One region of the Oceanobacillus sp. NCCP-135 genome, then DNA from elsewhere that is predicted to be linked to it. Evidence: riboswitches for the same ligand, from Rfam matches in the RefSeq annotation. Region 1 holds a riboswitch; each other region holds the start of a gene.
The links. A riboswitch is a leader RNA that binds a small molecule or an ion and turns the genes downstream of it on or off. The one in region 1 is predicted to bind cobalamin.
Positions count from the first base shown of each region.

Region 2: linked by a shared signal. The riboswitch ahead of AC6HVZ_RS14380 (DUF4430 domain-containing protein) and the one ahead of AC6HVZ_RS02485 (DUF4430 domain-containing protein) in region 1 are both predicted to bind cobalamin.
Region 3: linked by a shared signal. The riboswitch ahead of AC6HVZ_RS04030 (acyl-CoA thioesterase) and the one ahead of AC6HVZ_RS02485 (DUF4430 domain-containing protein) in region 1 are both predicted to bind cobalamin.

Region 1 covers NZ_BAAKSZ010000002.1:151,552-154,837, forward strand. The annotation lists gene sigX (RNA polymerase sigma factor SigX) at 1-129, opposite strand, end outside; gene AC6HVZ_RS02480 (ECF transporter S component) at 495-1,013, opposite strand; gene AC6HVZ_RS02485 (DUF4430 domain-containing protein) at 1,019-1,456, opposite strand; cobalamin riboswitch at 1,616-1,795, opposite strand; gene AC6HVZ_RS02490 (ATP-binding protein) at 1,965-3,286, opposite strand, start outside.
Region 2 covers NZ_BAAKSZ010000021.1:27,273-30,558, reverse strand. The annotation lists gene AC6HVZ_RS14380 (DUF4430 domain-containing protein) at 1-1,290, opposite strand, end outside; cobalamin riboswitch at 1,433-1,611, opposite strand; gene AC6HVZ_RS14375 (YgaN family protein) at 1,802-2,392, opposite strand; gene AC6HVZ_RS14370 (2TM domain-containing protein) at 2,886-3,161, opposite strand; gene AC6HVZ_RS14365 (hypothetical protein) at 3,190-3,286, opposite strand, start outside.
Region 3 covers NZ_BAAKSZ010000004.1:31,709-34,994, forward strand. The annotation lists gene AC6HVZ_RS04020 (MMPL family transporter) at 1-234, opposite strand, end outside; gene AC6HVZ_RS04025 (TetR/AcrR family transcriptional regulator) at 327-893, opposite strand; cobalamin riboswitch at 1,012-1,196, shown strand; gene AC6HVZ_RS04030 (acyl-CoA thioesterase) at 1,323-1,817, shown strand; gene AC6HVZ_RS04035 (DsbA family protein) at 1,923-2,837, opposite strand; gene AC6HVZ_RS04040 (winged helix-turn-helix transcriptional regulator) at 2,838-3,176, opposite strand.

The sequences.
Region 1 (3,286 bases):
TTTTAAAACTTTTATATAAACTTCCTGAACGAGATCTTCTGTTAATGGCCTATCTTTTACCATATAAAAAATAAATTGAAATAAATCATGATGATATTTTTCATGAAACTCTTCAAAAACGACCTTCATAAAAGATCCTCCGTTCATATATAGTCGTTTATTATTACTTAAAAGTTACATTCTAATTGTACTATAGAGCATGTAAGAACAAAAGCGCAGGGCGCCCGGTTAGCGACGTACGGACTGGACTGAGCCGTAGGAGATAAAGGAAACTCAGGCGACCGTAGGGAGCCGATGTTGACTTTCACCACAAGGGTATAAGTGCGACTAAGCCTCTGGTTCCCAATCGGCAAGTCTTCTTTATCGTACGGAGGTGAGGGAAGGTCTCGCTATAGCTTTAGCGCTGGAGCTGGACGTGGCTGTTCCGGCAACTAAGTTATCCACAGCATTTAAATTTTATAATTTCCTAAGCAAAGAAAAAATACCAACTAAATTCAGTTGGTATTGTGAGTAATGAAACGTTTATTGGCATATTTTTTTAAAAAATAGGAAATAGTTGGGTACAATAATATCATAAAGATAGCATTTCCTATGGCATGATTTGTATCAAACGGTAAACCAAGTAAATAATACGCAAAAAAATTACCACCTGCTATTTGATAATTTGTTAATGAAATGATGAAGCCATAAAGGTAGCCACTGAAAATAGAGAATAATACAATGACAAACAGTGGAATCCTCTTTGATATTTTACCTAATATTCCACTCATTATTCCAATTAGTGACCAGGAAACAATTTGCCAGATCGCCCATATCCCCATGCCTAGTACCATATTTGACAAAAAGCTAGTTAATATCGCCAGTATTACAGCGGCGAAGGGACCTAGGAATATACCACAAATAATTATTAAAGAAGTAACAGGCTGGACATTTGGCAAATATACAAAAACGACTCTTCCTGCAACCGCAAGTGCTGCCAATAACGCCAATAATGTTAATTTATATATATTCAATTAGATCATTCCCATGACTGCAGATCAAATGTTACCTTATCACCAGGAGTCAGTTCAAACTCCGCAGCGCCTACAGGTGCCATTTCATCATTAACAAAAAACATCCATGCTTTTTGTTCATCTTCTTCTGGTGAAGCTCTCTCGATGGATGTAATGAATCCGTCTTCCTCTTCCACATAAAAGTTTTCTTTCAAGACATCCATAAGAATGTCACCTTCTTTAATTTCTATTTCTTTCTCATGGATAAACTCTGTGCCTTCATCCTTCGTAATTGTAATAAGAACTGAATCTTCACTTACTTCTGCTTCCTGGTTATTTTCTTCTTGCTCACTTGTATTATTTGTTGACGTTGTACCCTGTTCATTATTCTCATCTGATGCACATCCTGCTAACAATGAGATTACAACGAATAAGGATCCTAAACGCAACAGCCATTTATTCATTTTGAACTCCTCCTGTATAATCTATGCTTGTAATTAAAAAGAAATAAAAAAACTAACTCCACTTCAATGAGTTAGCACATCAGACAATCGAAACATAAATATATATCATATAGGGGAAATATGTATTCGGTTGTCCCAATAACTTACACCCTCGAAGCATTGAAACACAAGAATTTGGCAGGTCTACTGACTTATGATATTAACCTACTATAAGCCCTTCCCATATGAAATCATACAGTGGTTAATGCTTATTTCGTATACCATTTACAGTTGCGAGGACAGCTCCAGATTTTCACTGGATTCCCTTTTAAGGAAAACACCAATTCCCAAAATATTTTATTCAATTTAATTACTGGTATATTTTATCACATATAAAGTGAAACTTCATTAAGTGGGGACTTTCCCCCCAGGTTTTCCCTTCCTCCCCCACCTTCACGTCTGGGATTTTCTCACGCTTGGAGGTGGGGGTATTACAGCCCGTTATGCGTGATAAATTATTTAGAACAGATTAATCGCTGATATTAGTTGGTATTTTAAAACTAAAAGTGGTTCCTTGGTTTACTTTACTTTTAACCGAAATAACCCCGTCATGTGCATCAATAATATTTTTAGCAATGGATAAACCTAAACCAGTTCCCTTTTTGGCTTTATTTCTTACTCTTGATTTATCCGCTTTGTAAAATCGTTCAAATACAAATGGCAGATCTTCTTCCGGGATACCACTTCCATTATCTTCAATAGCTACATTCAACCAATTATCATTACATTCAACTAATACCTTTACAAATCCATTCTCTGCTGTATGACGAATTGCATTATCAATTAGATTAGTAAAAACCTGTTCAATTCGATCTGGATCATAAATTGCTTGAAATTTTGATATATTCTTGTTTAATTTTAATTCTATCTTATTATCACTTGCTATTCCACTAAATTTTTTTATTATCCGATCAACATAGGTCTCAACTTCTATTTGCTGCCTATTTAATTGAATATGACCTGCTTCCATACGCGCAAGATCCAATAGTTCATTTACTAAGCGCCCCATACGTAATGATTCTTCATAAATGATTTCGGCCAATTCATTTTTCTCTTCTTTACTTTCAGCAATATCATCAACAATTGCCTCACTGTATCCCTGCAGCATTGAAATCGGTGTGCGTAATTCATGGGATACATTTGCAATAAAATCTTTACGAAGTTTATCCAGCCGTCTTTCCTCTGTCATGTCACGAATAACCGCAACTGCTCCCCGTACATATGCTTGATCATATAATGGCGTCATTAGCATTACCCAGCTTCGTCCTTGAATGGTTAATTCATGCAGTACTTCTGTTTCCCCATCAATTACTTCCTGTAAAAATTCATGTAATTCGTGTGGCAATTTTCGATTATCTTCATTCTTCTCTAGATTGTTTTCAAAATACCAATCTTCAATAAATCGTTCTGCAGGAGGATTTGTAACGATCATATCCCCGGTTCTATTCAGTGTCATAACACCATCAGCCATGGAGCTAACAATACTTGACAGCTGTTCTTTTTCCTGTCGTAATGCATTAATATGGAATTTTAGCTGTCTTCCCATTCGGTTAAAAGCCAGTGCTAAGCCACCGATTTCATCATGGGTCAATATTGGTACCTTTGTATTGAACTCACCCCTTGTCAAATCAAAGGCAGCTTCTCTCATTTTAATTAATGGTGAAGTAATTCGTGTTGAAAGGAAAAAGGCAAATATTGTGGTTAATACAATCGCAATACCTGCAGCTAAAAAGATAATTTTAGTAGTTTCAGCTTTTGTTTGGTCAATTACATCTAAAGACTGATATACAA
Region 2 (3,286 bases), on a different contig from region 1:
CGGGCTAGGTGTATCACCAAAGAGTGACCAGCCACCAGCATTTACTTCTATATCAAGAATCTTTTCTATTAAACTAGCTCTAGTCCATTCCGTACCTTCTGGGATAGGATAATCTCCACTATCGATAGCTAACAAACTATAAACGAGCTGGTTACTCAAAGGCATTTTTTCATTCATTAATTTGTTTACTAGATTAACCCCATTCACATCTGTTGCATCATAGCCAGCAGAAGTCAAAATGAGGATATCTTTAGCAATCCCTGTAGCATTTCCTGAATAATCAACTGTGATTGATGAAGCTAAATCATCAGCCATTTTAGTTGAAATAGTTTCTTTTGCGGTATGAAGTGCGGAAAACCCATACCAATCCATTTCGCCTGGATTCGCTATGATATAATCGCTAACAGCCTGTAATGCTTCTTTATAGTCTATTGTGACATCGTTATTATCTTCGTCACCGTCTTTTTCTTCTGCTGGAGGTTTTTCTGTTTCATCTTTGTCTTCCTCTACTGAAGGCTCTTCTTTTTTATCCTCTTCTTCAATTGGTTCCTCAGGTTCACACCAATCATCCACCACAAGTTCTAACGTATCACCTTCTTGTAGTGAATGACCGAGTAATCCTGTATTCGTCATTTCACCATTCATATAAGTGGACCAATATTCACAATCTCGTTCTAATGGTTGACCTAAATAGTTTAGATATGTTAAATGCTCAGAATCAACTATAACATTAACCTCTACACCCTGATCTGCAGCAGCTTTATGCAGTGCGTCATAGGCTGTTGTATGCTGTGGCATAGAGACAACCTGTTCTTCTATGACTCCTTCTCCATTGGCATCCACTGCAGAGACAGTGACAGAAACAGTTGAAGGAGATTTTCCAAGCGTAGTCAGGATAAATTGGATATTGTCCCCATTAGTAGCTTTAGTAGAGCTAACACCCATCTCCTGGAGTAATCCATTAACATAAAATGACCAGAAATTTACTTCAGGATCTGCATTTATTCCACCGATACCAGTTATAAGCTCTCCTAGATCTCCATAGGATTCTGACTTCAGTTCTTCATCAGCTTTTTCTAACACATCAAATACAGTATCTCCATCTGAAATTTCTATTGCCATAGGTTTTAATACTTCTTTTCCATCTTCTTTGATAGCTGAGACAGTAACAGCATTATCCAAACTTGCTGCGCTTACCGATTGCAGTCCATACAGCCCAGCTTGTGAGTATAATAGAATTGCCGCCATAACAATCATAACTATTTTTTGCAATCTACTACTTTGAATCATTCTCCTACCTCCAAATAGAATTTTTGCAATAAAAAAACATCTCTACCAATAAAGAGATGTACATGAAATACCAGTTATGTATCATAATTAACCATGACAAATAACCACTGTAAGCCACCTCCCCTATCCTCGTAGGTTTATAAATTGGCGTAAAAAACAGGCAGGTCTCCTGGCTCAGTTCATCGTTTTCTATCGCCTTCCCATTTTAAAACAGTGGCTTAATGAATAGAAAACTCACATATACAGTGGCGGGACCGCGTCGGATTTGCACCGACTTCCCTTTTCACGATTTAAAAATCGACCTATTTTTCGCATATTTAATTATAGTTAAAGGAAAATCTAAATCTAAGTTGTTAATATGTATGAATTCTAACTCAAGTATAGCAAAAATAAATATTTTGTCTATTGGCTTTCGAACGAAGAGTAGCTATTTTTTTCCAATATACAGCAAGAAGAAGGACTCTGTAGTATCTGATTTACTTTAAATAATCTAACCTAATAGCAAAATACTTTATTTCAATGTAATTGAAATAATATAAACATGCTCATAGTCTGTTGCTTTTTTTAAATCATCTTCTGTTTCAATATTGTTATATACTGCAACGCCTTGCTTATTTGATTGCACCATTGATGCAATCACTCTTTTTTCATCAATGTGCAATGGTATTTCTGCTGTCAGTCCTCCCCAGGCAGTGTCAGTTAATTCCCTTTCCGAGATATCGTTTACTAATTCAGTACTGCCGTTACCATTACTCGTCATCACGAAAGAAAGCCATTTCTCCTTTGTTTCAAATATGTCTCTTTTTACAAGTGCCCTTATTGTATCTGCACGATCTGCTTCTGTAATTACCAAGCTAAACTCTGATAAATTATCGATAAATATTCCAGCCTCGTAGTAATCTACAGATAAATAAATTTCTTTTACCTCATCATTATTTACCTTAATATCATATACAAAGGATTGTTCACCTGTAATTTCAATCAGGTTATTTTCAAAATCCGTCAGCACAGCTTCGTTGATAATAGCATCGCTCTTAGCTTCATTTGAACAGGCCACAAGCAATGATAAAATTATTAATATAACATTTGAAAAATACTTCATCTAATCAACCCATTCTCTAATTATAAAATTCCATACGAGATTTTGCCTGTACTCTTACACATAAAACGATGTAGTTCTAAAGTGACTGTAATTATATTTAAATGATCCTATACCTTGGAAAATGGTGCATATCGTAAAATGCGCAAGAGCCTTATTCTGTCTATAGTAGTTCAGACATTCCAACGATATTCCTGTGTGTAATTCAAATTTATGGCCATCTCTATGAGGTAGTCCTATAATTCAAGTGGAAAATCGAGAGGTATTGGATGAGACTTAAGAGATAAATCGGCAAAGTTTAGAGACACTTGGTACATGTTGAGAGAAAGTAAATTATAGTGGGGTTTTCTCTCAACTTCCTGCAGTGATTATTCAAGTTACCCTCAACTTAGAGAACTGACCTATTTCCTAACTTTTCCTGTTTTCAGCAAAGTACAGTTATACTAAAAATACTTCACCTACCAAACAGAAGCCAATACTGAATCCACATTTTCGATCAATTTCTTTTATCTTTCTCCATGTACTCCCTAATTTTCTTTTCCTCCCACTCTGATCCAAAAAAGCCAAAAGAAAAAACGGATAGAGCATGTGCTGCCAGCCCAATACCCCAACCACCCAGCGGATAAATAAACCACCAATGTCCCGGATCATTCAACATATTAATCGTAAAAAGCATGATGTTTACCAGGATAAAAACAGTTAAATGTGAATAAAAAGCCTTTAGGTTTTCCACTCTTTTTTTTGCTCTTTTATATCTTTCATCCTGCTCCATTCTGTAACCTCCCTTTTTATTAATCATATTATCTTTTTTGTAATGTAATCAATAAAACAGTTGGTGGAAAAGAAATTGTTCGAAATACTTCCATTGCATACTCACTTGTAGTATCAAATTCACCT
Region 3 (3,286 bases), on a different contig from region 1:
CACTAAAATTGCAGGAATCCCATCATTATTTTTAAAGTATTTGTCCACCTTATCTTGGGCAATAACAGATTGCGCATCTTCCGGCAGCGAATCAAGACTGGATACTTTATAATCCTTTGCACCTGGAGCAAATACCATTAATAACAGGATTGCAATAAGCCAGATGCTGACCGTAATCCACATACCTTTTTTAGATGTAACGCGATCGGTTATAAAATGCAGTAAATTTTTCATAGTTATTTCCCTTCTGTATGGGTTAGAAACAATAATGACACTTATGTCACCTTACAATTATCATTCAAAGTAACACAAGTGTCAATTAATTTTTATGTGAACATTCCGTGACTTATAATTTCTTTAATGGATACTGTCCATTCATGCTCTGGCACTCCAAAATGATTGGGAATATCAATTGTTTGGAAAATAAGTGCTAAGACTAGGCTGTCGGGAAGGCTTTGTTTTAACTTCTTTTCCTCTCTTCCTAACTCAACAAAACCCTGCAGATGCTTATACATATCCTGATGAAGCATTTCTAATTGCTCTTTATTTTTTCTGACATCTTCGGTAACTGTAGGAATATGAAAGGCTATACCACGAATCTGATGGATCTCACTATCTTCAAAGATAATATCGATTACGTAATTAAATTGTTCCTGAAAACCTTGGATTTCATCAATTCTTTGCAATTTAATCAGAAACTGTTCCATTTCATATACCATATATTCGGTAATTAATTCTTCTCTTTTCTTAAAGTATTTATAAATAGTCCCTCTAGAAACGTCTAATCGTTTGGCGACTTTGCTAAAGGTAAACCCATCATAACCATGATTGAGAAGGATCTCTTTCGTTGTTTTATATAAATCCTTTTTGGAAAATTTTCTTGCCCGTACCATCAAGCTCACCTCCGTTTTTATTATATGCTAAAATTGCCTTTAAACAAAAGTCCATGCGTTCCCGGGCTTACCTAAATGGAGAACGACAGTCTTGCATAAAAATGGTATACTAATTAAAATTGAATAGCTTGCCAATGGTGACTTATGATATAAGTTGAAAAGGGAAGTTGGTGAAATTCCAACGCGGTCCCGCCACTGTAATGAGGAGAGTTCTTTTACAGCCACTGTTTCAAAATAGAAATGGGAAGGGAAAAGAGCTTGATGATTCTAAGCCAGGATACCTGCCATTTGGAAGAACATTATAATCCTACGGGAGATAGGAGGATGTTGCGATCTAATGTTTTCATGATTTATGAAATTTATTTTATTGTGTTTTTTAACATCTTCTAATTAAGAGGGTGTTTTTTAATTTTCAGGAGGTATTTAGCAATGGAAAAAGTATCAATTCAAAGTTCAAAAACAATTCAAACCCGCCTGGTACTTCCGCCAGACACGAATCATTTAGATACGATTTTTGGCGGAAAAGTGCTTGCCTATATTGATGAAATTGCAGCATTAACAGCGATGAAGCATGCGAAGAGTGCAGTTGTTACAGCATCCATTGATTCGGTGGATTTCCTATCTTCTGCAAAGGTTGGAGATTCATTAATATTGGAGTCATTTGTGACGTATACAGGTACAAGTTCGATGGAAGTATATGTAAAGGTTACAGCCAATGATTTAATTAAAGATGTGGTGAAGCTAACGACAGAGTCTTTTCTCACAATGGTTGCTGTCAATGAAGAGGGAAGACCGGTTCCTGTTCCGAAGGTGTATCCTGAGACGGAAGAGGAAAGGCAATTACATATGACAGCCCCTTCGAGAAAAAGAAATCGAGAAAATCGAGCAGCTATAAGACAGAGGGGATTTTCTGAAATCAATTAGAAAACTTGGTATTCGCCAAGCCTTTATGGAGTTGTACTCATACAGTATGTTTTCTGGTAAAAAAAGAAGTATCCGCATGCATTTACAACGGATACTTCTTTCGGGTTATTTTTTTTCAATATAAGCTTCACCAAGGATTTCCTTCTGCTCGTAACTGTCAAACAAAAGCTTTTCTTGAACAAATGCTTCAACCTGACTTTCCTCAAGATCATACATTATTTCAATCTCCTTGGAAAATAACAGTCCCTCTTTTTCAAAAAGTGCTGGTAGTTCAGGACGAGTTTTTGGTTGGATTTCTGTATCACCCATAACCTGCTTCAGTCCATTAGCATAGTCCGGTAATGAACGCGCACCAACAATTTTAACGCCTTTATTTTCCTCGTTTACCATGATGATTGTCGGGAATCCTCTTGCACCAAGCTGGCCGGCAAGTGCAAAGTCCTGATTTAACAGATCCTGTCCGCTTGAGTGACTGGCTTCCTTCATTATCTCTTTTCCATCAAGGCCAAGTCCATTTACAATCTCCGTTAACACCTGTTCATCCCCGATGTTTCTGTTGAAGGCAAAAACAGCTTCCCTTGCTTTCCGTAGAAATACAGACGCAGTTTTTTCATCCTGTTTTTGAATAACTTTAAAAACGCGGGATGGCGGAAAGGAGGATTGAACCGGGTCATCATACCATAATGTCCCATCAATCGGCATGCGGGAATGTTCGCCCACTTCTCTCCAGTGTCCAGCAACGTCAGCAGGGCCACTAATTCCGTTTTGTACATCAGCAAAACCATCGCCCCATTTTTCCAGCAAGCCACCCATTACTGTTTTAAAGTTAAAATAATGACCATATTGTTCAATAAAGCGACGAAGTACAGGTTCGAGTGCCCAGCAATGTGAACAGATAGGATCCGTTACATAATAAAGATCAATCGTTTTTTTAGGATTTAGATCAATTATTTCCATTGTTTCGTCACCAGCTTCCCCGCAAATTCCTGTTTCCAGATCACAAATCATTTTACTATTCATTTAATTTTCCCCCTTCGATGAAATAACATCATTTAAATATTCCTGTGCCCATTCCTGAATCGGCTTCAGTGCATTTGCCAGGGCCTTGCCTTTTTCTGTGAGTTCATAGGAAATTGTAACAGCAGCTTCACTTGTTACTTGCTTATCTAATAATCCAAATTCAATAAGCTCAGTTAGTTTCAGTGAGAGTGATCTTGATGTTATACCAGTAAAATCTTTTTTTATTTCGGAAAAATGTGCACGGTTCTCCTTGCAAAGGGATAAGTAATGGATAATTTGGCCATTCCACTTTCTGCCTAATATTTGAAATGAAGATTCCATATATGGACAAATATTAATCACGAGCACCTCCAGTCATTATTAAATATATCAGATATAAAAAATATATCAAGTATAAAAATTATATTAAACTTATTATCACAGACAATAATTGGGTGAATATCATGAAT